One region of the Leuconostoc sp. UCMA20149 genome, then DNA from elsewhere that is predicted to be linked to it. Evidence: predicted binding sites of a transcription regulator. Region 1 holds the regulator's gene; the other holds the start of a gene.
What was found. The regulator LexA, encoded in region 1, represses DNA repair genes until DNA is damaged. The targets are predictions, from matches to a motif close to CNAACANNTGTTNG.

Region 1 (15,725 bases):
ATTAACTGATTCTCTGAACTGGTTACCAAATGAGCTGGTATTTCTTCAAGTCCAATTTCTAATAAAAATGTTGACATTAATTATTCTCCAATTTAAATTGTACGACAACCATCTTTGATAAAAGTTTTAGGATGGGAGTACATGGTTTTCAACACTAACTTTCGTTAAGCTTTTTTGATTGCATACTTACCATTTTCACCTAAGTACTTGTCACGCAGCTGCTCATCTTTAAGCAATGGAAAGCCCAATTTTGCACGCTCTTCAATAAATACTTTTGAAACCTTACGAGCCATAGTCCTAATTCTGTGTAAATAACCAGCACGTTCAGTAACGGATACCGTACCTCGCGCATCTAACAAATTAAACGTATGCGATGATTTTAAGATATAATCGTAGGCTGGATGAACAAGTCCTAACGCAAGTAAACGAGTGGCTTCCGCTTCAAATTCATCGAAATGCCTGAGTAACATAGCTTGATCAGATTCCTCAAAAGCGTACTTTGAGTGTTCATATTCGGGTTCTTTAAAAATATCCCCGTACAAAACGCCATTTCCCCATTCTAAATCATAAACTGTTGGCACATCTTGAATGTACGATGCTAACCGTTCCAACCCATAAGTGACTTCAGCAGTAACAGAATCAACTTCAATACCACCAACTTGTTGGAAATAAGTAAATTGGGTCACTTCCATGCCGTCTAACCAAACTTCCCAGCCAATTCCAGCAGCACCCATTGACGGATTTTCCCAGTTATCTTCAACGAAACGAATGTCATGTTCCAATGGTTTAATGCCAAGTGCCTCCAATGATCCCAAATAAAGCTCTTGAATGTTTGCAGGTGAAGGCTTCATCACAACTTGAAATTGATGATGTTGAAAAAGACGATTTGGATTGTCACCATAACGTCCATCAGCCGGTCGCCGTGATGGTTGTACATAAGCAGCATGCCATGGCTCTGGACCATTTGCGCGCAAAAAAGTATAAGGCGACTGTGTTCCTGCACCCACCTCATTATCATAGGCCTGCATTAAATTTGCACCCTGTTTTGCCCAATATTGTTGCAATGTCAAAATAATATCTTGTAATGATAACTTTGTATCTGTCATGTCTTAATCCTTTGTAATTTTCAATATGAAATGCTGTCTAACACATTATACGAGTCAAATCGGTGTTTTACTTTTATATTTTGAAGAACCAGCTAAATTAATTCTTCCTGTGAACCCCTTTCTGATCAGGACACAAAAAGCGTCCTAATGCCAAAATTAATTGACATCAGGACGCTTACGCGCGGTTCCACCTGATTTCCGAGTTACAACTCGACCCTCGATAGTTATTGTCGCTCCACCAACGCCACTTGGTTTCCTCACGACTCAAACTTAATACTGTTATTATGACACGTCGCGAGAGTATTCGTCAAGTGAATTTCAAAACATTATTGTGATTGATATGTTTCACCAATTGTTTTAACAATCAGATTAAGCAATGCCTGACTTGGCGCAATCACGTATACGACGCGAATATGTCCATCAGACATATGCCATTCAAGGTATGCCATATTCTTGACCGTATCACTATTAGGCGACTTATAGGTCCCATCAATACGCAAAGCACTGATAGTCGGAAAATTAGACAATGTTAGCTGTGATTGCCCTATGATTTTTTGAAATGAAAAGCTTGAAAAGTCAACACCCCATCCTTGACCCTGAGTGCTGGTTAAAATCATAATTTGTTGGGTTAGCTGTAGCCATTGTAAGGATGACGTGTCTTGTTGCCAATTACCCTTGACCTGAAAATGTCCAAAATCCGAATCTCCTATGACATCAACAGACAATTGTCGATAGGCCTTAGTAACAGCATCATCCGGCACATCCACTATTGATTTATCAGGAATTTCAGATGAAACTGATGACGACGATGACGGTATGCGCTCTGCAGATGAGGATAATTCCGAGCTACTACTAGTGTCAGATTCTGTGGTTTGCACTGTATCTTTTTCGATTTTCTGCTGTTTAAACACAGCATGCACTAATACTTTTTTAACATCCTGCCTAATTACAGAGCCAGCAGCCAATTGCAAACCAAAGGACAAACTAACCATAACAGCAAACCCAATACCATAACCTATTTTTTCTTTTCTCGATAACCATGGTGTCCAATAAGCTGAACGCCTAGAAACCAGAAATAAGAGCCATCCAAAATATATCAAGATGACAAGTAAAGCTAATACTATGCTACGTAATTCAGCTGAAATATCAATGGCAATCCAAAGTAACGATGGACTTAGCAGAACAAACATAACCTGATTAATTGAAAACCCTGTATCGCGTAAACGTCTAATGAACAACGAAAGGCTTGGGACAAACAGCACAATAAAGACGGCTGCATCAACTTTCAGCACAAACCAAAAAGAGTTGCTGACTGTTAGTGTTGCGAAACCGATAATCGCTAATATTAAATCGTTAACGACATGAATCCAAAAAAAATCTAATCGATAGGCACCACTATGAAAATCAAGTGCCTCTCGCCAAAATTTAAAATAACGCCTAAACATTTTCCCTCCAAACAAAAAAACTTGGTAAGATACCAAGTTTAAAAGTTATTTTAGTATAACATAAGAATTAAATTGTTAATAATTCTTTTTCTTTTTCAGCTGCAATGCCATCAATTGCTTTGATATTTTCGTCAGTCAGCTTTTGCGTTTGATCTTCTGCCTTGCGAGCATCGTCCTCAGGCATTTCTTTATCCTTTTTAATGTCATCCATGATGTCACGGCGAACATTGCGGACTGAAACCTTGGCCTTTTCTGCTTCAGCTTTAACTTCTTTAGCTAATTCTTTACGGCGTTCTTCTGTCATTTGCGGAATCGCCAAACGCACAATGTTACCATCGGAAGCAGGATTCAACCCCAGATCTGACACGTTAATTGCATGAACAATTGCTTCCAAAGCACTTTTATCGAAAGGTGTAATCAGCAAAATGCGCGCTTCTGGCACCGAAATTGACGCCACTTGATTTAGGGGTGTCATGGCACCATAATACTCAACTTCAATACGATTTAAAATATTTGGATTAGCTCGACCTGTACGGATATTCGCCAATTCACGTTGTAAAGCTTCCTGTGCCCCTTGCATCCGCTCTTTAGCGTTTGTTAAATCAAAAGTCATTATTTTTCTCCTGTTACTGTGGTTCCAATTGGTTCACCAAGCACAACACGCTTGAGATTTCCAGGTGTATTAAGATTAAACACGACCAATGGCATGTTATTATCCATTGAAAGAGAACTTGCCGTTGAATCCATTACTTTCAATCCTTTTTGCAAAATTTCCAAGTGTGTTAATTCTGTAAATTTCACGGCATCAGCGTTTTTATTAGGGTCGGAATCGTAGATACCGTCAACGCCATTTTTACCCATCAAAATAGCATCAGCATTGATTTCGTTAGCGCGCAATGCTGCGGTGGTGTCGGTGGAGAAGTATGGTGATCCAGTACCAGCGGCAAAAATAACAATACGTCCCTTTTCTAAGTGACGTATTGCACGCCCACGAATATATGGTTCTGCGATTTGTTGCATTGTAATTGCTGTCTGAACGCGTGTTTGAACACCAGAACGTTCTAAGGCATCTTGCAATACTAGGGCGTTCATCGTAGTGCCCAGCATACCCGTGTAATCAGCCCGTGAGCGTTCCATACCAACCTTAGAAGCTGGTTCGCCGCGCCACAAGTTACCACCACCAACAACAATTGCTATTTGAGTTCCCAAATCATGAACTTCTTTCAGCTCTTCGGCAATAGCTGACACAACGGCAAGATCAATGCCCTGTCCCTTTTCACCAGCCAAAGCCTCACCTGACAACTTAATCAAAACACGTTTGTACTTAATATCAGTCATGTCTAACCTCTTTTATTTGCTTATACAATTATATCAAAAATCAGGCAAAAATTCCGAAAAAAAAGTGCGTTATCAACAACAACGCGCTTTTCATAAAAATAATGGTACAGATTAATCAATACTAGATTACAATCATTCCATACTGAAAAAACAATTATCCTAGTTGCTTAGCAACTTCTTCAGCCAAATCTGTCACTTTTTTCTCAAGACCATCACCGACTTGGTAACGGACAAATGACTTGACTGAACCATTTTGTGAATCAATAAATTGTGCAACTGTTTGATCGCCATTTTTAACAAATGGTTGATCCAACAATGAAATTTCTGCCAAGAACTTTTTGATACGACCATCAACCATCTTTTCTTTGATGTTGTCTGGCTTGCCTGCCAAATCTTCAGAAGCCAATTGCACTTCTTTTTCCTTAGCCACAACCTCTGCAGGTACTTGATCATCTGAAACATACTGTGGTGCAATAGCAGCAACATGCATCGCAATGTCTTTAGCAGCTGCTTCCGAAGCACCGTCAACGACAACTAATGCAGAAATTGAACCAGCCAAGTGTGAATATGAGCCAAAGTTTTCAGAGTCAGACTTTTCCACAACTGTAAAACGACGCAAAGTAATTTTTTCACCAGTAATTTGTGTCGTACCAACAATTTTGTCGTTCAAAGTTTGACCAGCTTCAACTTCAAGTGCCAAAGCAGCTTCGACATCAGCTGGTGCAAATTCAACAATTGCATTAGCAACAGCACGCAACAATTCGTTAAATTCTGCGTTACCAGCAACGAAATCTGTTTCTGAGTTCAATTCAATAATTGCAGCACGATTACCCTTAACGGCAACAGCTGTCATACCCTCTGCAGCGACACGATCGCCCTTTTTAGCAGCTTTAGCCATCCCTTTTTCGCGCAACAAATCAATTGCCTTATCTAGGTCGCCATCAGCTTCGACCAATGCTTTCTTAGCATCCATCATACCAACAGATGTCTTATCACGTAGTTCCTTTACTTGTGCAGCAGTAATTGCCATTATAGTGCTCCTCTAAAATAATTTAATGTATTTTAATTATAACATACTAAAATACCATTCCGCGCCCCAAACAGGTCCGCAAGGAACGGTATTTTTAAATCAAATAATTAGTTATTGCCTTCTTCAACAATGTTAGCAATTTCTTCGATTGATTCTGTATTTTCATCACCTTCGACAAAGGCGTCTTCTGGTGCTGAATCTTGACCTTGACGACCTTCGATAACAGCATCAGCCATCTTCGCAGTAATCAAGCGAACGGCACGAATAGCATCATCATTGGCTGGGATTTTAACATCAACAACATCAGGATTAGCGTTTGTGTCAATCATTGCTACGACAGGAATGTTCAACATGTTGGCTTCCTTAACAGCAATTTCTTCCTTCTTAGGGTCAACTACAAACAAAACATCTGGCAATCCAGGCATGTCTTGAATACCACCCAAGAACTTTTCCAACTTTTCACGTTGTTTGTTTAACAAAACAACTTCTTTTTTAGGTAATTGCTCGAATGTACCATCTTCGGCCATTGCTTGCAAATCCTTCAAACGTTGGATACGTGTCTTAATCGTGTTCCAGTTAGTCAAAGTACCACCCAACCAACGGTGGTTGATGTAATATTGACCGGCACGTGTTGCTTCTTCAGCAATAGCATCAGAAGCTTGCTTCTTTGTACCAACAAACAAAACATTTGCGCCGTCAGTTGAAGCGTTACGGATGAAGTTATAGGCTTCATCAACCAACTTAACTGTCTTTTGCAAATCGATGATGTGAATACCATTACGTTCTGTAAAGATGTATTCGTCCATCTTTGGGTCCCAACGACGTGTTTGGTGACCGAAGTGTACTCCTGCTTCGAGGAGTTCTTTCATTGAAATAACTGCCATGATATGGCCTCCTAGGTTTTTCCGCCGACAAATTCGTGGTTCACGCTGACATCACTGCACCTACGTGTTCTCGTTTGTCGTGTGTATTTGTTGTTTTCCACAACAAGATAAATTATACGGTATTTTTATATGTTTAGCAAGGACTTTATTGCCACACCTTATCTACTTTGTGTGCTAGTAGAAACATTTCTTTTTGGGATCGCGTCAGCTTTTTAAAAGCTGCCTCTGCCTTTAATGCATCACTTTTAGTTTCAAATGATTCCTGATAAATCAATTGAAGTGGATGACGCGATTTAACACGTGTAAATTTAGCTCCCTTTCCTGATTCGTGTGTCGCTAAACGACGCAAGACATCATCTGTAAAACCACCATAAAAATAGCCGTCAGCAGTATATAAAACGTAAAAAAAATATGCTTTCATTATGACCAAGCCTTGCCATACAAAATGTTATTCATTTCGGGTGTGTAATCATTTTTGTCATCATAAGCAATTAAAGCTGGTAAAATTCGTACGCCACCCGGACGTCCTGATTTAATCGCTTCGACCAAAACAATATTTGCCTCACGATCTGCCTTACCATAGACGAATTGAATCCGCTTAATCATAAGTTTGCGGTTAGCAAAAGCTGCAAAAATATCTGCCAAACGGTCTGGTCGATGGACCATATAGAATTTACCGTTATTTTTCAACAGTTTATTAGCAATTTGAGCTAAATTTGGTAAGTTGATTGTTAATTCGTGGCGCGCTAATTCATAGTGATGATCATGATTAGTTTTAGTGGTGTCATTTAAAGGAAAATAAGGTGGGTTACTCAACACGGTCTCGACCGATCCCGGTTTGATGTCCTCAAAAATATTTTTCATATCCTTTTGCAGTACACTAACACGATCAGACATTCCATTCAAATCAATACTGCGCTGTGCCATGGCTGCCAATTCAGGCTGGATTTCGACTAATGTGACGCGGCCACTCACTTTTGGCGCATAAAATAACCCCACCGCCCCAGTGCCGGCACCCAAATCAACAGCATGTCCCCGTCCTTTACCTTTAACATCTGCAAAATGTGCTAATAAAATAGCGTCAAGTGAATAGGAAAACATATCTGGATTTTGAATAATTTTAATATTTTGAGATGGTAAGCCATCAATCCGTTCACCGGATGCTAAACTTAGCTCTGTCATTTGCGTTTCTTCCCTTTTCTCGGTAAAATTGAATTTGATTTCGTTTATGAGGTGAATAAATATGAAATTTTACGAGTTTCTGCGCGGTGTTGCCGTGGCTATTATTTGGACAATCAACGGTCGCATTACATATATGAACCGTGACAAACTACCTAAAGATGATAATTATGTCTTAGTTGGCCCACATCGCACTTGGTGGGACCCTGTATGGTACGCTGTGGCTGCCTATCCTAAACATTTTATTTTTATGGCCAAGATTGAACTTTTTAAATTTAAACCACTGGCATGGCTTATTAAATCAGCAGGTGCTTTCCCTGTTGATCGTGAAAACGTTGGTCCTAGTGTCATCAAATATCCAGTTCGTGAGTTGAAAAGTGGTCAAAGATCATTGATCATGTTCCCGTCTGGTTCGCGCCACAGCGATGATTTGAAGTCCGGATCATTGCTAATTGCGCGTATGGCCGGAAAACCAATTGTACCGGCGGTATACCAAGGCCCAGTGAAGTTTAGCCACCTCTTTAAACGCCATAATACCACAATTAATTTTGGAGAGCCAATCTACATTGATCGCGCCGATAAATTGAATGCTGAAAACATCGCCAAATATACAGACATCATGCAATCAGCATTCGATAAATTAGATGATGAAATTAATCCTGATTGGCACTACATTGATCCTAAAAGAATACAAAAAAAATAAGCGCTAAGCTTATTTTTTTTGCGCATTTGCACTTTGTTGTTTCATTTGAGCCATCATTTGATTCAACTTTTTTTGTGATGGCTTTTGACCCATTGACATCATCATTGACTTCATCATTTCTTCAGAAATTGGTGGATTCTTAGCCAAATAGTTTTTCATTGAACTACGTGCCAAGAAGAAACCACCAGCCAAACCAATCGCCAAGGCCAAAACCGCAATCAAGATTACAAGTCCTGTACTCATCTTATTTCTCCTCATCGAATGTCTGATAACAATTATATCACAGCCGGTTAGTGCATGCCATCAAAAAAGTGAAGTTAATAAGTTCAAAATTCCAGTCCTTTATACACAGAAAACGAACAGAAATCACGTGGTTTCTAAAGAATTTATAAATATTCTTGGATACTTATTTGGCATTTTATAAAATCACGAACACGTGTTTGATTTGTTCGTGTTTTTTGGGTATAATTGAGTTACTAATTATTAAGTAGGAACCCCATCATGGCAATTATTCAAGAAAGCAAACAAATACAAGTCTTAAGATTTATACATGAGGCCCAATCAACTAACGGTTTTCCTCCCACAGTCAGGGAAATTGGTGAGGCCGTTGGATTATCTTCGTCATCTACCATTCATGGCCATATTGAGCGTTTGGTTAAAAAAGGATATCTCTTAAAAGATGCTTCAAAACCAAGAGCACGCGCCATTGAAATCACAGACGCTGGGTTAGAAATGCTAGGTGTTTCAATTACGCCTGGTAAGATTCCTGTTCTCGGTGTTGTGACAGCAGGAACACCAATTTTGGCCGTTGAAGAAGAGGCAACAGAATTTTTCCCCATTCCTGACAATCTAATGCAATTTGATGGTGATTTGTTCATGCTTAATGTTCATGGCGAATCAATGATCAATATTGGTATTTTGGATGGTGACAAAGTCATTGTTCGTCGTCAAGAAAATGCTGATAATGGTGACGTCGTTGTCGCAATGAATGACAATGATGAGGCAACTGTAAAACGCTTTTTCCGTGAAGCAGATCATTATCGATTGCAACCTGAAAATGATGCAATGGCGCCAATTATTTTAAAGCAAGTTACCATTCTCGGTAAAGTTATTGGTCTTTATCGAGACGCAATCTATTAAAAAAAATCGACAATATTGTCGATTTTTTTTAGTTTACTTGCCATTTTTCAGGTTGCTTTTTCCATTCATTTAATGTTTCAATCTGATCTTCAGCCAAGTCTCCTCGACTAATAGCCAATGTCATCAGCTGTGAATAGGTTGTCAATGATTTAAAAGTTAAATTAGCACTCTCAAAATTTTTTACGCCAGCTAACAGTTCGTATGAAAAAATTGACACAATGCCCAAAACATTACCACCCTCTTTTTCAACTGCTTTTGCTGCAGCCAGGACTGAACCACCCGTTGAAATCAAATCATCAATTAGCACTACTTTGTGATTCGCTACGTTTGCACCCTCTGTCTGGCGACCCGCTCCATGATCTTTTGGTTTTGACCGGACATAAATCATTGGTTTTTCTAATTGTTCCGCCACCCAGGCTGCGTGCGGAATCCCTGCTGTAGCAACACCGCCAATAATTTCAACATCAGGGTATTCAGTTTTGATTAATTCTGTTAAACCACTATAAATGTTTTTTCGAACCTTTGGAAAACCAATCGTCATGCGATTATCAGTATAAATCGGACTTTTAATACCTGACGCCCATGTGAATGGTGCCTCCGGTGAAAATTTAACCGCACCAATTTCTAGTAAATCATTAGCAACTTCATTTGCATAATCTGTCATTTAACGACTCCATTCATTCAATACTTGTTGGTATGCGGCAACTGGATCACTAGCTTTAGTAATCGAACGGCCAACAACCAGTCCCGTTGCACCTAATTGTTTTGCTTTGGCTGGTGTTGTGACACGTTTTTGATCGTTTGCGTTATCCCCAGCTAAACGGATACCAGGCGTAATGGTTAAGAAATCTGATTGCGTGTTAGCTTGTATCATACCAGCTTCTAAAGGCGAACTAATCGTGCCATCCACACCTGCGTTGTCAGCCATTTTTGCTAAGTGCAACACATTTTCTACCAACGTTACTGTCGATTGGGAAATTTCTTGAACATCAGCTTCAGAAAAAGATGTTAATTGCGTCACTGCTAGTATTTTTAAGTTTTGACCTTTATTAGCAACTGCAGCAGTCATCATCTTAGTCCCGCCGGCCGCATGTAACGTTAAATACTGAACATCTAATTTTGCAATATTGGCAACTGCATGGCCCACAGTGTTGGGAATGTCATAAAGTTTTAAATCTAAAAAGATATCAAATCCTTTTTGGCGTAAATCTCTGACAAAATCCAGTCCTTCTGCATAAAATAATTCCATACCAACCTTGATTGCCGGCTTTTTGTCTATTTTTTTAAAAGGTTCTAAAAAATTTAGTGCCGTGTTACCATCTGGAAAGTCCAGTGCAATAAAAACTGGTCGATTTATCATGTTTTTTCCCCTTAGTAGTCAACTTTTTTTGAACGTTCGCGTTACTTCTGTCACGTCCGTAAATCCATATTTATCAAGCGCTTTTGGTAATGCTGCAATGATGTCTGTCATAACTGTTGGATTTGTCGCAATTGCAGACCCGACTTGCACGGCTGACGCGCCTGCCATCATAAGTTCTAAAGCATCGTCAACCTGCGTAACGCCACCTACGCCAATAATTGGAATATCAACAGTCTGAGCTGCTTCATAAACAAATCGTACAGCAATCGGATGGATAGCTGTACCTGATAGACCGCCAATTCCTCTTACCAAACTCGGCGCACGCTTAGCCAAATCTAGATTCATCCCGACTAATGTGTTGATTAAGACCAATCCATCCGCACCAGCCAGTTCAACTGCTTTGACGATTGGTTTAATATCAGTAACATTAGGCGACATTTTGGCATAAATGGGTTTCTTAGTAGCTTGGCGCATGGCAGTAATTACTTCAGAAGCAGACTCGGCACTAACACCAAATTCCATACCACCACGATCGACGTTTGGACAAGATAAGTTAACTTCAATCGCTGAAACAGTATCAATGGCATCAAAATATTCTGTTAATCTAACATAATCTTGCACTGTTTCGCCGGCAATTGAAGTCATCACCGGTAAATTGCTGTATTTTTTCGCTATTTTTGGTAAAAATTCTTTAATGACTTTATTAACACCAGGATTTGCCAAGCCGACTGAATTCAAAATACCAGCTGACGTGTTTACAATCCAAGGTTGAGGATTGCCTGTTCGTTCATCCAAAGTGGTTGTTTTAGTAACTAAAGCGCCCAAACGCTCGACTTCGTAGACATCATCAAGTCCATAATACACTGAACCAGATGATGGCATAATGGGATTTTTAAGACTTAAGCCAGGCAAGTTGACTGCTAACTGATTATTCATTTTGTCTCCTAATAGCAGCTCTCAGGCTGCTTTTATTAGTCCTTTATTATTATTGCATCTCTTTAACTGTAAAGCTACGTGACTCTAGAACTTCCAAAAACGCTTTAACTGTGTCCAGTGCCGTAAACAATGGCACGGCATTTTCGATGGCTGCATTTCGAATCAACCGGCCATCGCTCTCTGCACGTTCATCAGCCTGGGTAGTATTGATGACAATTTGCAATTTTTGTTCACGCAATGCAACAACTGAATTGTTATCAGATTCTGAAATTTTATCTAAGATTTCGACTGGTAACGCATTAGCTGCAAGGTAACTACCTGTACCGGCGGTAGCAAAGATTGCAAATCCGAGATCATTAAATCGTTGCGCTAAGGTCAGCGCCTCTTCCTTGTCAGCATCTGCGACTGTGAAAAGCACGTTACCATATTGCGGTACCTTAATATTTGAAGCAACAAAGGCTTTATACAATGCTTTTGGCAAAGTTGTATCCGACCCCATGACTTCCCCAGTTGACTTCATTTCAGGTCCAAGTAGTGAATCGACATCTGGCAATTTAGTAAATGAAAAGATTGGCGCTTTGACATGAACCATGTCATCGGCTGGAACAAGACCTGTTTCAAATCCCATATCAGCCAATTTTTCACCTAGCATCACACGAGTAGCTAATTGTGCCAATGGCAGATGGGTCACTTTTGAAATAAATGGCACTGTACGCGAGGCACGGGGGTTCACTTCAATTACATAGGCTGTATTTTCATGAATGACAAATTGCACATTCATTAAGCCAACTGTGTTCAATGATTTAGCTAAGTTAATGGCCGCGTTAACCATTTCATGTTGCACTTTTTGTGACAAATATTGTGGCGGATATACTGACATTGAATCACCAGAATGTACACCGGCACGTTCAATATGCTCCATAATACCAGGAATTACAGCAGTTTCACCATCTGATAGGACATCCACTTCGGCTTCCTGACCAACGAGGTATGAGTCAATCAATACTGGATGATCATTAGAAACTTTGACTGCGCGCTGCATATAGTCTTTTAGTTCTTCGTCAGATGACACAATTTCCATAGCTCGACCACCCAAAACATAAGATGGTCGGATGAGAACTGGATAACCAATTTCTTGAGCTGCACTCAAAGCATCAGCAACAGTTGTAGCTGTTTTACCCACTGGTTGTGGTAATGCGAGTTGTTTAATCACTTGATCAAATGCTTCACGATCTTCAGCACGATTTAAATCTTCAACCGTTGTTCCCAAAATCTGAACACCATTATCAGTGAGCGGTTGCGCCAAATTAATAGCTGTTTGACCACCAAATTGCACAACGACACCAATAGGCTGTTCTAAATCTATCACATTCAAAACATCTTCTAATGTTAAAGGTTCAAAATACAATTTATCAGACACAGAAAAATCCGTTGAAACCGTTTCAGGATTAGAATTCATGATTATTGCTTCATATCCTGCGCGCTGAATTGCTTTCACTGCATGCACAGTTGCGTAATCAAATTCCACACCTTGACCAATTCGAATTGGACCTGATCCTAAAACAATCACGCTTTTTTTATCAGAAACAACCGATTCATTTTCTTTTTCATAGGTAGCATAGTAATACGGTGTTTTTGATTCGAATTCAGCCGCTACAGTGTCAACCATTTTATACACAGGTAACAAGTGTTTTGAGTGGCGAAGTTGACGTACTTCTGACATTGACTGGTGCCAAATTTTTGCAATTGTAGCATCAGCAAAGCCATTCTTTTTAGCATACTGCAAGTAATCAACATCATTGACGTGCTCTGCTAATTCTTGCTCAATTTCAATAATATGCAATACTTTATCTAAGAAAAACTCATCAATCAGCGTTTTATCATGAATGGCTTCAAGCGAAATACCGCGACGTAATAGTTCGGCAATCATAAATAAACGATCATCTCGCGCTGGCATGAGTGCTTGCATCAACGCTTCATCTGACAAATTATCAAATGTCACATCATCAAGTCCAACAGCACCAATTTCCAAAGAACGAACAGCCTTTAACAAAGCTTCTTCCATGTTACGACCAATAGCCATAACTTCTCCTGTCGCCTTCATTTGAGTGCCAAGTCGACGATCAGCTGAACTAAATTTATCAAACGGCCAACGCGGAATTTTCACAACGACATAATCTAATGCTGGTTCAAATTCTGCTTTGGTTGTACCAGTAACAGGATTGATAATTTCATCTAGTGTTAAACCAACTGCAATTTTGGCAGCCATCTTAGCAATAGGATAACCGGTTGCTTTTGAAGCCAAAGCAGATGATCTTGAAACACGTGGGTTAACCTCAATGATGTAATATTTGTAAGACTTCGGATCTAACGCCATCTGAATATTAACGCCGCCCTCAATTTTTAGAGCACGAATAATTTTCAAAGCTGCGTCACGCATCATTTGAACTTCACGGTCTGATAACGTTTGAACTGGCGCTGTCACAATTGAATCGCCCGTATGAATACCGACCGGATCAAAATTTTCCATTGAAGCCACTACCAACGCATTGTCATGTGCATCGCGCATCACTTCAAATTCAATTTCCTTGTAACCAGCAATTGAGCGCTCAATCAAAACTTGTGTCACTGGAGACAACTCCAAGCCATTGGCCGCAATCGCTAGTAACTCTGAATGGTTTTCTGCAATTCCGCCACCAGTTCCGCCTAAAGTATAAGCAGGACGCACAATAACAGGATAACCATGTTCATCAGCAAATGCGATAGCTTCGTCAACCGTCGTAGCAATTGTTGATTCTGGAATTGGTTCATGAAGTCGTTCCATTAAATCTTTAAATTCTTCACGATCTTCAGCTTCTTCAATAGCCGAAAGTTTAGTGCCTAATAGTTCAATATTTAAATCATCTAAAATGCCCGCTTCAGACAAGTCCTTAGCCATATTTAAGCCTGTTTGACCGCCTAATGTTGGTAAAATTGCGTCTGGTCGTTCTTTGCGCAAAATACGTTCGATAAAATCGAGTGACAATGGTTCGATATACACTTTATCAGCAATTTCTGAGTCAGTCATGATTGTTGCTGGATTAGAATTAACCAGAATAACATCATAACCTTCCTCTTTCAAACTCAAAGCAGCTTGTGTACCCGAATAGTCAAATTCAGCTGCTTGCCCAATCACAATGGGACCTGAACCAATGACCAACACTTTTTTGATGTCGTTACGTTTAGGCATTTTGAGTTGTCTCCTTTTTTGCATCTGCAATCATTGTTAGAAAATCGTCAAACAAGTATTCTGCGTCATGTGGACCAGGTGCAGCATCAGGATGGAACTGAACCGAGAAAGCGTGATGCTTTTTCAAACGCAAACCTTCAATCGTGTGGTCGTTGATTTCTTCATGCGTCACCACTAAATCTGTATTAGCGAGGCTATCACGGTCAACAGCGTAGCCATGATTTTGCGAAGTGAAGTCCAGACGTTCTTTTGATAAATGACGAACAGCATGGTTAAATCCCCGATGACCAAATTTTAATTTATACGTTTCTGCACCGTTGGCAAGGGCAAATAGCTGATGACCTAAGCAAATTCCCATCAACGGTACCTTCTCTTCTAGCGCTTGAATCGTTGGAATAGCATAGGCAGCATCCCGCGGGTCTCCAGGCCCATTTGACAACAAAATGCCATCCGGATTAGCTGCTAAAACTGTTTCAGCGGCCACATCAGCTGGAAAAACCATCACATTCGCACCACGCTTCGCTAAAGAACGTAAAATTGAATTTTTTAAACCAAAATCAATCAATGCAATTGATACGCCATCAGTTGGATTTTGATATTGTGTTTTAGTTGTGGCATCAGCCACCATGGTATTTGATGATTGAAAATTTTTCAAAGTACTTAATGTTTCTTCAGTGACTTCATCTACTAAAGCAGCCTTCATGACACCAAAATCGCGTAATTCTTTAGTTAAAGCTCGGGTATCAACACCACTAATACCTGGCATACCACTTTTTTCTGCCCATTCAGGTAAGCTCATCATTTGACGCCAATTACTTGGTCGCCGAGCAATTTCATGCACAACAATTGCTGAGGCGGCTGGACGTAAACTTTCAAAATCATCACGATTAACACCATAGTTGCCAATCAAAGGATAAGTGAAAACAATTATTTCACCACGATATGATAAGTCAGTAATTGATTCCTGATAACCAGACATACCTGTGTTAAAAACTAACTCAGCCATCACGTCAGTATCTGCGCCAAACGCTTCACCTTCATAAATTGATCCGTTCTCTAAAACTAAATATCTTTTTTTCATTTTGTTTGATCCTCGTAAACTATTTCACCATCAACCCAAGTTGCCAACGTTTTACCAAATACTCGCCAACCAACGAAAGGTGAATTTTTACCCAATGATTGAAAATCATCAACGGTAATGTCACTTTCATGCTCTAAATCAAATAAAGCCAAATCCGCTACTTCGCCAACTGCAATATTAGTTGGCGCTTTCAGTTGAAAAGTTTCTGCTGGTGAAGCTACCATGCGTTTCATTAGTGTGGCTAAAGTCATCACACCACTTTTAACAAGATGCGTATAAAGCAATTGAAAACTT
Region 2 (15,725 bases), on a different contig from region 1:
TGATGTGATTCGTGGTGCCTTTCAAGGTGCTGATTTATTTTTATATCCATCCTATGAAGAAACTGAAGGTATTGTTGTGCTCGAAGCATTAGCTTCAAAGCAAAATGTATTGGTGCGCGACATTCCGGTTTATCACAATTGGCTACAAGATGGCAAAAATAGTTACAAAGCCCGCAATTTTGATGAGTTTGAAAATAAAATGCAACAAATTTTAAATGGTGAATTAACAGATTTGCGAGATGAGGGGTATCAATTAGCAAAAGCTCGTAATTTACCGGAAATTGGTCAACAGTTAAAAGCTGTTTACACGAGTTTATTGGGGAAGTGAGTCTTAACAATGTTAAAACGCGATAGATTATCAATCATTATTGTGACCGTTTTAACCGCGGGTGTCATCTATTTTTTAACGCGGGAATTACGTGGCAAAGGAAAGCAACTTGAAGAAGCATTGAAACATCTTGATTGGCGTTGGTTAGTGGGTGGTCTCTTGATGATGATCGTTTCAATTGCCTTTGAAGCCGCGGCAACAAGAGTGTTATTGAACAAAACGGACCGAAAAAACACTTCCTTTTTTGCTTTATTACGAGTGCCTTTATTGAACTTATTGGGTACAGGCGTGACGCCTTTTGCAACTGGTGGACAACCAGCACAATTGTATGGTTTAGCAAGAGCTGGTGTTGAATCTGGTCGGGCAATGTCTGTCATTTTGATGAAATTTTTAGTCTATCAAGTTGTTGTCGTGCTATTCTTTATAGTGGGTTATGTTGCGGCAGATACATTTATCTATTCACAAGTTGCGCCAACCTTTGCGACATTCATTCCATTTGCGATTGCTATTCACGCGGTTGTTATTGTGGGCATTGCCTTGGTGATGTTTTGGCCATCTTTGACTTTACGTCTAGTTGATTTTGTAGCTCCACTATTTAAGCGCATTATGTCAAAGCAACGGTTTGAGAGTGTTATTGCAACGACAAAACAAAAAATTGATAACTTTCATGAAGAGTCACGACGAGTTATTAGTAGTTGGCAATCATTAGTTGGTTCATCAATACTGACAATGATGCAGTTGATTGTTTTTTATTTAATTCCTTATTTTGTTATCCGTGCCTTTGGTTATGCGTCGGTAAATCCTTGGTTGATAGTCACTATGAACATCATGATTGTTATGGTGATTTCGTTGTTTCCTATTCCAGGTGGCGTTGGTGGCGCGGAATTGAGTTTTCAGTTATTGTTTTCACCATTCGTTAAAAATTCAGCAACATTGATTCTAGTCATTTTAATTTGGCGATTAATTACGTATTATTTTGGCATATTTGCTGGTATCATTGCATATATAATACCAGCACGAAAAAATGTGAGGTAAGAACATGGACAATGACGGACGTCATACAAGTGATTTGAAGCAAATCTTAAGTCGACTGCGAGCGATGATTGATTCAACCGATAATGCTGTTCAAATTCGTCGTTTTGACGCATTTGGCATTGAAGCGTTACAGGTCACTTATGACCAGTTAACACAAATATGGACAGTTCGAGAACATCGAGAGGTGCGACAATTCCAATTTGATGATATTGACCTCGTAGCGATTGAAGTTTATGATGTGCTACATGATTTTAAACTAATTTATTAGGAGAGCACCAAGCAATTTTCTTAATTTAGCAAGGAGTGCGTTGACGACAATGAAACGTTTATTAAAATTAATTTCTAGTCCTAAAACATGGTGGCGACAAATAAAACGTACGATGGATACATCGGCGCCCATCGTTTGGTTTTTTATTCTGAATGTGATGTTGGTTTGGCTGAAAATGTTTGCCGAGTATCATATGAACTTTAACTTGGGTGCGGAAGGCGCAACGCAGCAATTTTTGTTGTTTTTAAATCCAATTCCAACGGCTATTATCTTTATTAGTATCGCTCTCTATTTTCGTGGCGCATTAAGTTACTGGTTGGCGATTATTTTCAATTTAATTCAATCTGCTTGGCTGTTTGCAAACATGTTGTATTATCGAGAATTTTCTGACTTTCTATCGATGGGAATTTTAGGGTCGGGCAGTTCAACCGGGAACAATCTTGGTAAATCTATCGCTGCAATTATTCATTGGACGGATTATTTAGTTTTTATAGATATCATTATTTTGATTGCGCTGGTCATCTTTAAGCAGTTAACAATTGATCGAAAGGGTGTTCAGAAAAAATTTGCCATTTTGACAACACTTTTCGGTGTGATCTTAATGTTTGTTGACTATGGTATTGCGTCAACGAATCGTTCAGGATTATTGACGCGTTCGTTTGATAATAATTACATTGTTAAATATCTTGGGTTGAATGAATACGCTGTGTTCAATGCCGTTCAAACTTATAATCAGACAGAAAGTCGAAAGCGTGCTAAGCCAACCGATTTGGCAAAAGTTAAAAAGTTCGTTGCAACGCAAAAATTACCAGACAATATTCAATATTATGGCACGCAAAAAGGCAAAAATGTCTTTATGATTCATTTGGAGTCATTCCAACAATTTTTGATTGATTATAAAGTTGACGATCAAGAAGTAACGCCTAATTTGAATAAGTTTTATCATGACCAAAATACGTTGAGTTTTGATAACTTTTATAATCAAGTGGGACAAGGTAAAACTTCTGATGCCGAAATGATGCAAGAGAATTCATTGTTTGGTTTGGCAACTGGTTCCGCAATGGTTAAATATGGTACTAATAATACGTTTGAGTCACTGCCAGCTATTTTGGGGCAACGTGGTTATACGACGGCTGCTTTCCATGGGGATGTTGCTAGTTTTTGGAACCGAGACAATACCTACAAGTCATTTGGCTATGATTATTTCTTTTCAAAATCTTATTACCCTAACGCCAACAAAGCAAATTATAATGTTGGTTACGGTATGAAGGATAAGATATTCTTAAGGGACAGTGCGCAATATATTGAACAATTACCACAACCATTTTATGCAAAGTTAATCACAGTTACTAATCATTATCCATACGATCTAGATAAGCAAAATATTGATTTTCCAGCTACCAAAACAGGAGATAACACGGTTGATGGTTATGTTCAAACCGCGCATTATTTGGATCAGTCCTTTGGTGAGTTAATGGCATACCTTAAGAAAGTTGGTCTCTACAATAATTCAGTGTTTGTGCTTTATGGTGATCACTATGGTATTTCCGAGAACCATCAGCCAGCAATTGCACAATTACTTGGCAAAGATAAGGTGACAAATTACGATTTAGCTAATTTCCAAAAGGTACCATTTATGATTCATGCAACAGGTTTGAAAGGTGGCATTGATCATACCTATGGTGGTGAAATTGATATGATGCCAACTTTGCTGGACTTATTGGGTGTGCCAGATGATGGCATGACTATGTTTGGACAAGATATGTTATCGAGTGATTATAAAGGCAAGGTTGTTTTCCGAGATGGTGATTGGATCACGCCAACTTATACCAAGTTTAATAATCAATATTTCAACACACAAACAGGCCAGCAGGTGACAGAGAGTTCGGATAAGCAACTCAAAAAGGTTGCTAAAACGATGTCCGATTATGCCACGAAAGTGCTTGGCTATTCAGATGACGTTATTACTGGTGATTTGTTGCGATTTGATACATCACGGTCAGACTTCCATGCGGTAAACAAAAAAGATTATGATTACAAGAAGTCTGCTGGTTTAGCAGCGTTGAAACAGGCGCAAAAGAGTAATCCATCAAGTATTTTGGCCCAAAATAAGGGAAAATCAACATTAAGCGATTATGTCACAGATGCCCCTGAGTTAAAAAATGAGAGTTCAGATAAGTAAGAATGGCGAACAAGGTTCAACTAGAACATTTGTTCGTTTTTTGATATAATGAAACAAGATTGTCTCAAAAAATAGTGACAAGGTGACGAAAAGAGAAAATAATATGATTGAACACCAAACAGATCATGAATTTGAAGTGGTCTCCAAATATAAACCAACCGGTGATCAGCCGCAAGCCATCGAGCAGCTAGTCAGTGGCTTAAATAATAATGTAAAGGAACAAATTCTACTTGGCGCTACGGGAACCGGTAAGACTTTTACTATTTCCAATGTTATTAAGGATGCGCAAAGACCAACATTAGTGCTCAGCCATAATAAAACATTGGCAGGACAACTTTATAGCGAATTAAAAGAATTTTTTCCAAATAATGCTGTTGAATATTTCGTATCCTACTATGATTATTATCAGCCGGAAGCTTATGTACCAAGTTCTGATACTTTTATTGAGAAAGATTCCGCTGTCAATGATGAGATTGATAAATTGCGTAACTCAGCAACAAGCGCACTGTTAGAACGACGTGATACCATTGTAGTGGCTTCTGTCAGTTCAATTTTTGGATTGGGTGATCCACATAAATATAAAGATCATGTGATTAGTTTACGGGTGGGCTATGAGTATGGTCGCGACCAGCTGATGCGTGACCTGATTGACGTTCAATTTACTCGTAATGATATTGATTTTCATCGTGGTACTTTCCGAGTCCGTGGTGATGTTGTCGAGATTTTCCCAGCCTCACAAGATGAGATGGCGTTACGCGTAGAATTTTTTGGGGATGAAGTTGATCGTATTCGAGAAATTAATTCCTTAACGGGTGAAACAGTGTCAGAACGTGAACATGTTGCTATTTTTCCTGCTAAGCACTTTATGACAGATGACGATCAAATGCGTGTCGCCCTTGAAGGCATTCGCCAAGAAATGAACGAACAAGTTACAAAATTTGAAAAAGAAGGCAAATTAATCGAGGCACAGCGGATTAAACAGCGCACGGAATATGATTTAGCAATGCTTGAAGAAATGGGATTTGTTGGTGGTATAGAAAACTATTCACGTTGGATGGATGGTCGACAAGCTGGAGAGCCACCATTTACACTCCTAGATTTTTTCCCAGATGATTTTCTCATCGTAGTGGATGAAAGCCATGTGACAATGCCACAGGTGAGAGGCATGTTTAATGGTGACAAGGCACGTAAGGAGACATTGGTTAACTATGGTTTTCGATTGCCAAGTGCTTTAGATAATCGACCATTGACACTACCGGAATTTGAGCAACATGTGAATCAAATCATTTACATGTCAGCCACACCGGGTGATTATGAAATGAACCGTGTAACACCAGAGCATATTGCACAGCAGATTATTCGCCCAACCGGTCTGCTCGATCCCGAGGTTGAAGTACGCCCAGTTATGGGTCAAATTGATGACTTAGTGGGTGAAATTAATTTGCGATCGAAATGTGATGAACGCGTCTTCATTACGACGCTTACTAAGCGAATGGCAGAAGATTTAACTGATTACTTGAAAGATTTGGGCATTAAAGTTGCCTACTTACATGCTGACATCAAGACATTAGAGAGAACGGAAATTATTCGTGATTTACGTTTAGGGAAGTATGATGTTTTGATTGGCATTAACTTGTTACGTGAAGGTATTGACGTGCCTGAAGTGTCCTTAGTGGCTATTTTAGATGCGGATAAGGAAGGCTTTTTGCGTAATCCACGCTCATTGATTCAAACCATTGGTCGTGCAGCACGTAACGAAAATGGTCATGTCATCATGTATGCCGATAAAACCACCGCGTCGATGGCAGAGGCAATGGCAGAAACTAGTCGACGTCGTGAGATACAGATGGCATATAATGAAGCGCATGGTATTACGCCAAAGACCATTAAAAAGGAAATTAGGGATCTGATTTCGATTACGCATGCTGCTGTTTCGGATGACAAAGCAGTTGATTTGACGCAAGTGGCATTTGATGATTTGCCAGCAGATGAGCAACAGGCTATTATTGATAATTTGACGGCACAAATGAAAGCAGCTGCTAAAGCGCTGGACTTTGAAGAAGCCGCTCAATTACGTGATAGTGTCATGACATTAAAAACACGTGCTGGTCATTAACCAACACCATTTAAATTAATTTAAAGAGAAAAAGAATGGCAAAAACACAAATAGAAATTCGTGGTGCACGTGCACACAATCTAAAAAACATTGATGTTGATATACCAAAAGATCGTTTGACTGTTGTCACGGGTTTGTCGGGATCTGGCAAATCATCGTTGGCATTTGATACTTTATATGCCGAAGGGCAGCGTCGTTATGTGGAAAGTCTAAGCTCTTATGCTCGCCAGTTTTTAGGTCAAATGGATAAACCAGACGTTGACTCGATTGATGGGCTATCACCTGCGATTTCAATCGATCAAAAAACAACCTCCAATAATCCAAGATCAACGGTTGGCACTGTTACAGAAATTAATGATTATTTTAGATTGTTATATGCGCGAGTTGGTCGCCCAGATGATCCGGATGATGGCACAAAAATTATGTATACAATTGATCAAATGGTCAATGACGTACTCGAGCGGTTGCCTGAGGGGAGCCGATTGCAGGTTTTTGCACCAATTATTCAGCAACAGCGCGGCTCCCATGCTTCAGCATTTGATGTGATGCGGAAACAAGGCTACATTCGCGCCCGTGTTGATGGTGATTTGATTGAGTTAGACTCAGACAATAAGACATTAGATAAAAATGAAGCACACGATATTGATGTTATGGTTGACCGCATTGTTTTACGTGATAATTCTCGATCACGTTTATATGATTCAATTGAGTCAGCAGTGCGTCTCGCGGCTGGGCGCGTGACAATTGAGGTCGTATCACGAGATGAAAAAGCAGAATCAATTGTTTTAAGGTATTCTGATCATTACCTTGGCGAATTGAAAGATTTTCGTGTTGGTCGGCTAGAGCCACGACTATTTAGTTTTAATGCACCGCTAGGTGCTTGTGAATTTTGCCAAGGATTAGGCGTTACCCGTGAGGTTGATATTGATTTGGTTATTCCGGATCGGCACAAATCGCTTAACGAAGGGGCCATCGTACCGTGGAATCCTATTTCATCTAACTATTATCCTGAAATGCTAAAGCAGTTTGCCGAACAATTCAAAATTGATATGGACAAACCGTTTGAGAAACTAACTGCTAAACAACAAACACTCATCTTAAATGGCTCTGGCAATAAAGATTTTCATTTCCATTATGAAAATGATTTTGGTGGTGTTCGTGATGTTGACATACCATTCGAAGGTGTGATTAACAACATTTCTCGTCGTTTTAACGAAACTAATTCTGACTTTACACGGGATCAGATGGCCAACTATATGACAGAGTTAACTTGTAAAGCATGTGGTGGCTATCGTTTGAACCCGGCAGCTTTATCAGTGAAAATTTCGGGCAAGCATATTGGTGAAGTTTCTGAAATGCCTGTTGACCAAGAACTTAATTTTTTTAATGGTATCAGCTTGGGTCAACAAGATACAGAAATTGCGGCACCAATTATTAAAGAAATTAAAGATCGTTTGGGATTTTTGGAAAGTGTTGGCTTAAAGTATTTAACGCTTTCTCGTTCTGCTCGGACACTATCCGGTGGCGAGTCACAGCGTATTCGCTTGGCTACGCAAATTGGTTCTAATTTATCTGGTGTGTTATATGTTTTAGATGAACCATCTATTGGGCTGCACCAAAGGGATAATGACATGCTTTTGGCATCATTACAACGCATGCGTGATTTAGGTAATACGTTAGTAGTTGTGGAACATGATGAGGACACAATGCGTGCTGCTGACTACCTAATTGATGTTGGCCCTGGTGCTGGTGAACTTGGTGGAAAAATTGTTGCCAGTGGCACACCGGCGATTGTAGAGGCCAATCCCAACTCCTTAACGGGGCAATATCTATCCGGTAAAAAGTATATTCCCGTGCCGATTAAGCGTCGATCAGGAAATGGTGAGTACATTACCATTAAAGGCGCTAAAGAAAACAACCTTAAAAATGTCACCGTGAAGTTTCCTTTGGGGAAGTTTATTGCTGTTACTGGGGTGTCTGGATCAGGAAAGTCAACGTTAGTTAACACGATTTTAAAACGAGCCCTCAAGCAAAAACTAAACAATAATTCTGAAAAACCTGGCCGTTTTCGTGCCATTGATGGTGTTGAAAATATTGAACAAGTTGTTGACATTGATCAATCACCAATCGGGCGGACGCCTCGTTCAAATCCTGCTACTTATACTGGCGTATTTGATGATATTCGTGATTTGTTTGCACAGACAAATGAAGCAAAAATGCGTGGCTACAATAAGGGGCGGTTTTCATTTAATACCAAAGGAGGGCGTTGCGAAAATTGTCGTGGTGATGGTGTTATCAAAATTGAAATGAACTTTTTGCCAGATGTCTATGTGGCTTGTGAGGTATGTGGTGGCACACGTTATAATTCTGAGACACTTGAAGTGAGCTACAAAGGCAAAAATATTTCACAAGTACTGAATATGACAGCAACTGAAGCACTTGATTTTTTTGCACCAATTCCTAAAATTGCCCGAAAATTGCAAACCATTAATGACGTTGGATTAGGGTATGTCAAATTGGGTCAATCAGCCACAACACTTTCTGGTGGCGAGGCCCAGAGAATGAAGTTGGCGTCGGAATTGCATCGTCGTACTAATGGTAAAACAATGTATATTTTGGATGAACCAACCACGGGACTTCATACAGATGATATTGCGCGTCTACTGCAAGTTCTTGAACGGTTGGTTGATGCTGGTAATACAGTGGTTGTGATTGAACATAATTTGGACGTGATTAAATCTGCAGATTGGTTGATTGATATGGGACCTGAAGGTGGTGCAGGCGGTGGTGAGGTATTAGTCACGGGCACACCCGAAAAAGTCATGAAAACAGAGCAGTCCTATACTGGACGTTATCTCAAAACAATTATTGAACGTGACTTAGATCGCGGTAAATAGTTGCATTTCCATTAAAACGTGGTATAGTTATTAAATGTAAGTAAGATTGCTAGAGTAATTAATTGAAAAATATTGATTACTCCGTCCCTATTTGCAAAAAAACAAATTGGAGATCTCATACAATGACAGAAAAATTAGACATTGCCTCAGCGGCTCGCAAGTTGAAAAGTCCTAATATTAAGACGCGTAAGCGTGCTCTAAAGGCAATTCATGACCTTGCCCGTCAAAAAACAGTTTCTAAGTAACAGGTAGTCGTCCTACAAAATTGTGGGGCGACTTTTTGTGTTAAAATGAAGTTAGTTTTTGGAAAGGTTAAAAAATATGAACCCTAAAATCGTGATTATTGGTGGCGGTTCCGGTTTGCCAGTTATCATTAAGCCTCTAGTCAGAGAAGCGGTTGATTTATCGGCCGTGGTGACTGTTGCTGATGATGGTGGCTCGAGCGGACTGCTAAGAGATTACATTAATATCGTGCCACCAGGTGATATTCGTAATATTTTGGTGGCAATGGCCGATGTCGATCCAGAAATATTAAAGCTCCTACAATATCGTTTTCATGCAGAAGACGAATTCTTCGCTGAACATGCTGTGGGTAATTTAATTATTGCTGCGATGACGGAAATGCAGGGTAACATTTTTGATGCTGTGCAACGGTTAGCAACGTTTTTGCACGTCTGTGGTCACGTCTATCCTGTTTCAAATGAGCCGTTAGTTTTACATGCAGAATTTAAAAATGGATCGACTTTGGCGGGTGAGTCTGAAATTACGCATGCGCATCAAACAATTGATCATGTGTGGGTCACTGGTGATGAACCAGGTGAGGAACCGAAAGCAGCACCGGAAGTTGTGACAGCAATTATGAACGCTGACATGGTAGTGTATGGGCCGGGTAGCTTGTTTACTTCGATTTTACCAAATGTTGTGGTGCCAGAAGTGAGACAGGCTCTCCAGCAAACATCAGCCAAACAAGTCTATATTGCTAATATCATGACGCAAAAAGGCGAAACAGATGCCTATACAGATGCACAACATTTGCTAGCCCTTAATGCACATATTGGTGCACCCGTTGTTAATTATGTTGTTTCAAATAGTAAAAAGGTACCAGACGATTTCGTTGATTTTCAGAAGTGGAATGAGATTTCGAAACAAGTTAAACTTGATGAATCAGCTGTAAAGGTTCAGGGCGCTCAGCAAATTGCGGGTGATTTTTTGCAATTACGTGATGCTGGGGCCTTCCATGATGGTCAAAAGATTGCTGATAAGTTGATGGAAATTTTAGGAAAAAAATAGATGTCTTACGCTGCTGAAGTAAAAAAGGAACTAACTGGTTTGATTGTGCATGGCGGTAATGCCAAGGCAGAGTTATCGGCACTCATGCGCATGAATGGCGTCAGCACACTCGGGCTAGATCAAAGCATTCGCGTTCAGACCGAAAATGCGGCAATTGCTAGACGCATTTACACGCTTTTAAAACAAAGTTATGATAATGTTGAGGTCGAAGTGACAGTCAGTGATCACAACCATTTGTCTCGACATAAGTCATACGGTGTATTGTTGAAAAGCCAGATCGATGATGTGCTAAATGACCTTGGGGTTGATCCTTTTGGTCTTCATCCAGAGATTCCATCGCGTCTTCTAAATCAAGTCGATAAAAAAAGATCTTTTTTACGTGGCGCTTTTTTGGCGACGGGTTCTGTCAATTCGCCGGAAAAAGCAAATTATCATTTAGAAATCTATACGACACATGAAGAACTAGGCGAGCAACTTTTGATAATGATGTCCGGGTTTGATTTGCCAGCCAAAATGACTGATCGCGGTAATGGTTTCATTGTCTATTTAAAACGTGCTGAGAAAATTGTTGATTTTTTACAAACTATCGGTGCAACGCAATCTATGCTGAGATTTGAAGACATTAGAATGATGCGTGATATGAGAAATTCGGTGAATCGGTTAGTCAATGCTGAAACAGCCAACATGCAAAAAACGGCGATTGCCGCTAATAAGCAGGTGTCACAAATTCAGACGATTGCAAAGCAAATCGGTGGTTTGGATTTTCTGCCCCAAAAGCTTCGAGAAGTGGCACAGGCGAGACTAGATAATCCGGATGAATCATTGGCAGAACTAGGTGAAATGTTAGAAATTAGTAAATCAGGTGTTAATCATCGTATGCGAAAATTAAAACAATTGGCAGAAATGATTGAAGCTGGTGAAGCGTATGATTTGACTAAATTGTAAATTTTTAGCACTCACGCTGTTAATGTGCTAAAATAATAATAAGTTAATTATTTGAATTAACCAAGCTAGGATACGAGGTAAAATTTATGTGGCCCGGAGTTATTGAACAAACTGCAAATGGACGTGAAAACTATGATTTACCATCACGTTTATTAAAAGATCGTATTATTTTGGTTCAAGGAGAAGTCGAAGATAGTATGGCAACCTCGATTGTTGCTCAGTTACTATTTTTGGAAGCTCAAGATCCAAACAAAGAAATTTCAATGTATATCAACTCACCAGGTGGTTCTGTTACAGCCGGACTATCGATTACTGACACAATGAACTTTATTAAGGCGCCGGTAACAACAATCGTGATGGGCCTTGCGGCATCAATGGGTACTATTATTGCTGCTTCAGGTGAAAAAGGTCATCGTTATATGTTGCCAAATGCCGAGTATTTAATTCATCAGCCAATGGGTGGTGCTGCCGGTGGCACACAACAGACAGACATGGCAATTATTGCTGAACAATTGACCAAAACACGTGCAAAGTTGAACAAAATTTTGGCTGATGCTTCTGGTAAAGATTTGGATCAAATCGCGCACGATACTGAACGTGATAACTGGATGAGTGCCGAAGAGACATTGGAATACGGCTTTATTGACGGTATTTTAACAAAGTCTGGTGATAAGCCTATCTCAAAATAAAAACAACCGAGAGGTTGTTTTTTAATGCAGAAAAAAAGCAGCTTCATCACGGCTGCTTTCATTAATTTAGATGTTGCGGGCATCTAAAAAATTCGAAGGAGAGTCATCTAGCGATGACGTTATTTAGGAGAGTTTCCAGCGCGTGTTGCTCTGGAATATCTATAATATTACAGCTTAATTGTGAATAAAGTGTGTTTTTAGTTTAAGCATTTTGAGAACAAATTATGAGAAAAATGTTGATTACTGATAATTAAATGTCGTGCTTTCATTAGTGAAATAGGGTACAATGTAAGTGTAATAAAATTTTGGAGGAACTCATGAAGATTTTTGCTTACGGTATTCGTGATGATGAAAAGCCATCACTTGAAGAATGGAAAGCTGCCAACCCAGAGGTTGAAGTTGACTATACACAAGATTTGTTGACACCTGAAACAGCTAAATTAGCTGAAGGGGCTGATTCAGCCGTTGTTTATCAACAATTGGATTACACTCGTGAAACATTGACTGCTTTAGCCAATGTTGGGGTTACTAACTTGTCTTTGCGTAACGTTGGTACAGATAATATTGATTTTGATGCTGCGCGTGAATTCAATTTTAACATTTCAAATGTCCCAGTTTATTCACCAAATGCAATTGCTGAACATTCAATGATCCAATTGTCACGTTTGTTACGTCGTACAAAGGCTTTGGATGCAAAAATTGCCAAACATGACTTGCGTTGGGCACCAACAATTGGTCGCGAAATGCGTATGCAAACGGTAGGTGTTATTGGTACAGGTCATATTGGTCGTGTTGCTATTAACATTTTGAAGGGATTTGGCGCAAAAGTAATTGCTTATGACAAGTTCCCAAACGCTGAATTGCAAGCTGAAGGTTTGTATGTTGACACGCTGGACGAATTGTATGCGCAAGCAGATGCTATTTCACTCTACGTGCCAGGTGTTCCTGAAAACCACCATTTGATTAACGCTGATGCGATTTCAAAGATGAAGGATGGTGTTGTTATCATGAACGCTGCCCGCGGAAACTTGATGGATATTGATGCTGTGATTGATGGCTTGAACTCTGGTAAAATTTCCGACTTTGGTATGGACGTTTACGAAAATGAAGTTGGTTTGTTCAACGAAGACTGGTCAAATAAGGAATTCCCAGATTCAAAGATTGCCGATTTGATTGCACGTGAAAATGTTTTGGTTACACCACACACGGCTTTCTATACAACAAAGGCTGTCTTAGAAATGGTTCATCAATCATTTGATGCCGCTGTTGCGTTTGCTAATGGTGAAACGCCAGCTATTGCAGTTAAATATTAATTGAGCATTTTTTTACAAATACAACTATTAAATTCCCAGACTAGACCTCTGGGAATTTTTATGCGGAGTACTTGTGAAATAATAATCAAGTGATATAATTGTTAGTGTAATATACTTATGTGCTGTGGTGTTGAGATAGTGGGAGACATCACAAGCGTTGGAAAGAGGAAGTTTGATATGACTATCAAAGCAGACGGCCAGAAATGGTCATCGAAAGCGTCGCAGGAAGTTCGGAATGAAGCTTATGCACGCAAAGCCAAAGAAAATGCGCCCGTAGCATTTAGCGGCCAAACAAATTTACATTTAAAGGATTTTTTCTTTAAAGTACTATCTGGATCAGCCCAAGGAATTTTGATTGGTGTTTTGCCATCAGCTGTGATGAAGTACATTATTCAGTATTCAGGTTTAGGGACAACTGCTTTTGGTGCTAACTTGAGTGCTATTCTAACTTTGTTTACATCGTTGATTCCGTTCTTAATTGGTATGGCTGTTGCTTTACAATTTAAGATGAAGAGCTTGGATGTTGGTGTTGTGGCTATTGCAACGGCGGTGGCATCTGGCTCAATCAAGTGGGCAGTTGCACCAGCAGGGTTTGTTAATCCAGTCACTGGCTTGAAATCGGTTGCACCGGCAAACGTATACATCGCCAGTGGTGCTGGTGATGTTATCAATGCTATGATTGTGTCTGCGATTGCTGTTTTTGTGACATGGTTGGTAGCCCGCTATTTGAAAGGATTTGGTTCAGTTGCCATCATTTTGAGCCCAATTATTGTTGGTGGTGGTGTTGGATTAATTGGAAAATCAATTGCACCATACGTTGGTGATATTACGACTTGGATTGGTAACTTGGTTGAAACATTTACCAAGTTAGCCCCAATCCCAATGGCGATGTTAATTGCAATGGCGTTCGCCATTATCATCATCACACCTGTGTCAACTGTTGGTATTGCCTTGGCAATTAGTTTGTCTGGTATTGGTTCTGGTGCCGCTGCAATGGGAGTTGTTGCTACGACTATTGTCTTGCTAATTAATTCTTGGAAGGTGAACAAGCCTGGTGTGACGGTTGCAATTGCTTTGGGTGCTATGAAAGGTATGATGCCTTCTGTATTTGCTAAGCCTGTGACAATGTTGCCATTCTTATTGACAGCGGCAATTTCAGGTATTCCAGTAGCGCTATTTAATATTCAAGGCACACCAACAACCGCTGGATTTGGTTACATTGGTTTGGTTTCACCAATTCAATCAATGGTTAAAGATGCTGCAGTGCCATCATCAGTGATGAATAACTTTATCAATCCGTTTGTGGCAATTATTGCATGGTTGGTCATTCCAGTGATTGCAGGGTTCATTGCACAATTTGTCTTCAGTAAGTTATTGAAATTATATACACCTATGGATTTCCAACAAGATTTATAATTTACAATAAAAAAATACAATGGTTTAGCAAAGCCATTGTATTTTGGGGCTATAGTATAGAGGGAGTACGGCTGGTTCGCAATCAGCAAACACGGGTTCGATTCCCGTTAGCTCCAATTAACATTTCATGGCGTTGCATAAGGTTTCAAAAACCTTGATGTAGCGCCTTTTCTTATGAAAAACGTTGCACTGTATTTCATAGCATTTCACACAGAATGGGAAACTTTTAGGGAAACATTTTAAATACGCAAGTAGGCGGTGTAACGGCGTTGGAGCCGTTTTTTGGTGCAAATAATTGCCAACAATGTACAAATTATATTTATCCCAATGAGTATAAGCCGATTTTTATATCCATGCATTGGCCTTTTTATAAATACCTGTATCTAAATTATGGGTAGTATATTCTAATAAAAAAGCATATAAGTAATCAAGGTCAGAGTGGCGCATTTTAGTCGCTCACACTTGATGTCTTAATAAGTGTATACTTGCCTAAAACAGGAGATTGTACTTATGGTTACAGTTGGAGAAGCTTACAGAGTAATTAATAATTTTGAAAACTCAACAAACAAGTTACCGTACTTTAGTGATAAGCAAAATTTTCACATTGGCAATAACTATATTATTTATGAAGATCAACAAATACACTGGTTAGAATGGTTAAAAACCAAAGATGAGGATAGCGACTTTAAAGATGTATATAATCATATTCGCTGCGCACCAATGCTATGTTATTTGGCAGACTCATTAAATTTTATTACTTATCCAGTCGTAAATGAAATTAGAGCTATGAAAGGTGTTAATAATAAAAATGCATCTCAAGAGGCTGGTACGTTTAGAAAAAAAATAACGTACGATATGATTAAGGTACCTTTAATTAAACTTGTGAAGTGATTGAGCTAGTTAAACATGTCAAAGGAGTAGTAGAAAAAATGACTAAATATTATATTTACAAGGTTCATTATACTGATAATCATGACCAGTTTGATGAGGTTGAAGTTTTTCGTACTATTGATGGTCAAAAGTTCTCAATAAAGACAACTACCAAAATTAAAAGGGATGCCATGATTGAGAAAATGATGGCCGGAGTTATATTTGAGACAATTCATCAAAAATTTGGTTCTACTAAATGGTATCGTGGCAAAGAAATTATCATTGATGATGATAGTTATATCAAAACGGAAAGCAGTGTGAAAAAGTCTGATAATTTAGGTAGACTGCCAGAATACTGATAATGAATAAGGTTCGG

Region 2: a site for LexA is predicted at 3,836-3,849, ahead of uvrB (excinuclease ABC subunit UvrB). Genes of this name have one in related genera too.

The regions. Positions count from the first base shown of each region.
Region 1 is NZ_VJYC01000003.1:154,776-170,500, reverse strand. Features, by position in the region: gene glyS (glycine--tRNA ligase subunit beta) at 1-77, opposite strand, end outside; gene glyQ (glycine--tRNA ligase subunit alpha) at 165-1,106, opposite strand; gene FF105_RS04045 (DUF805 domain-containing protein) at 1,433-2,551, opposite strand; gene frr (ribosome recycling factor) at 2,619-3,164, opposite strand; gene pyrH (UMP kinase) at 3,164-3,889, opposite strand; gene tsf (translation elongation factor Ts) at 4,044-4,919, opposite strand; gene rpsB (30S ribosomal protein S2) at 5,027-5,803, opposite strand; gene FF105_RS04020 (GIY-YIG nuclease family protein) at 5,949-6,224, opposite strand; gene FF105_RS04015 (tRNA1(Val) (adenine(37)-N6)-methyltransferase) at 6,224-6,985, opposite strand; gene FF105_RS04010 (lysophospholipid acyltransferase family protein) at 7,047-7,685, shown strand; gene FF105_RS04005 (YneF family protein) at 7,695-7,928, opposite strand; gene lexA (transcriptional repressor LexA) at 8,187-8,825, shown strand; gene pyrE (orotate phosphoribosyltransferase) at 8,854-9,489, opposite strand; gene pyrF (orotidine-5'-phosphate decarboxylase) at 9,490-10,185, opposite strand; gene FF105_RS03985 (dihydroorotate dehydrogenase) at 10,204-11,121, opposite strand; gene carB (carbamoyl-phosphate synthase large subunit) at 11,171-14,350, opposite strand; gene FF105_RS03975 (carbamoyl phosphate synthase small subunit) at 14,343-15,431, opposite strand; gene FF105_RS03970 (dihydroorotase) at 15,428-15,725, opposite strand, start outside.
Region 2 is NZ_VJYC01000001.1:274,730-290,454, forward strand. Features, by position in the region: gene FF105_RS01575 (glycosyltransferase family 4 protein) at 1-328, shown strand, start outside; gene FF105_RS01580 (lysylphosphatidylglycerol synthase transmembrane domain-containing protein) at 338-1,363, shown strand; gene FF105_RS01585 (YkuJ family protein) at 1,368-1,631, shown strand; gene FF105_RS01590 (LTA synthase family protein) at 1,681-3,813, shown strand; gene uvrB (excinuclease ABC subunit UvrB) at 3,917-5,929, shown strand; gene uvrA (excinuclease ABC subunit UvrA) at 5,965-8,826, shown strand; gene FF105_RS01605 (putative metal homeostasis protein) at 8,949-9,071, shown strand; gene FF105_RS01610 (gluconeogenesis factor YvcK family protein) at 9,148-10,116, shown strand; gene whiA (DNA-binding protein WhiA) at 10,117-11,061, shown strand; gene FF105_RS01620 (ATP-dependent Clp protease proteolytic subunit) at 11,148-11,750, shown strand; gene FF105_RS01625 (D-2-hydroxyacid dehydrogenase) at 12,068-13,063, shown strand; gene FF105_RS01630 (PTS sugar transporter subunit IIC) at 13,241-14,479, shown strand; tRNA gene FF105_RS01635 (tRNA-Ala) at 14,525-14,595, shown strand; gene FF105_RS01640 (hypothetical protein) at 14,990-15,370, shown strand; gene FF105_RS01645 (DUF3892 domain-containing protein) at 15,409-15,708, shown strand.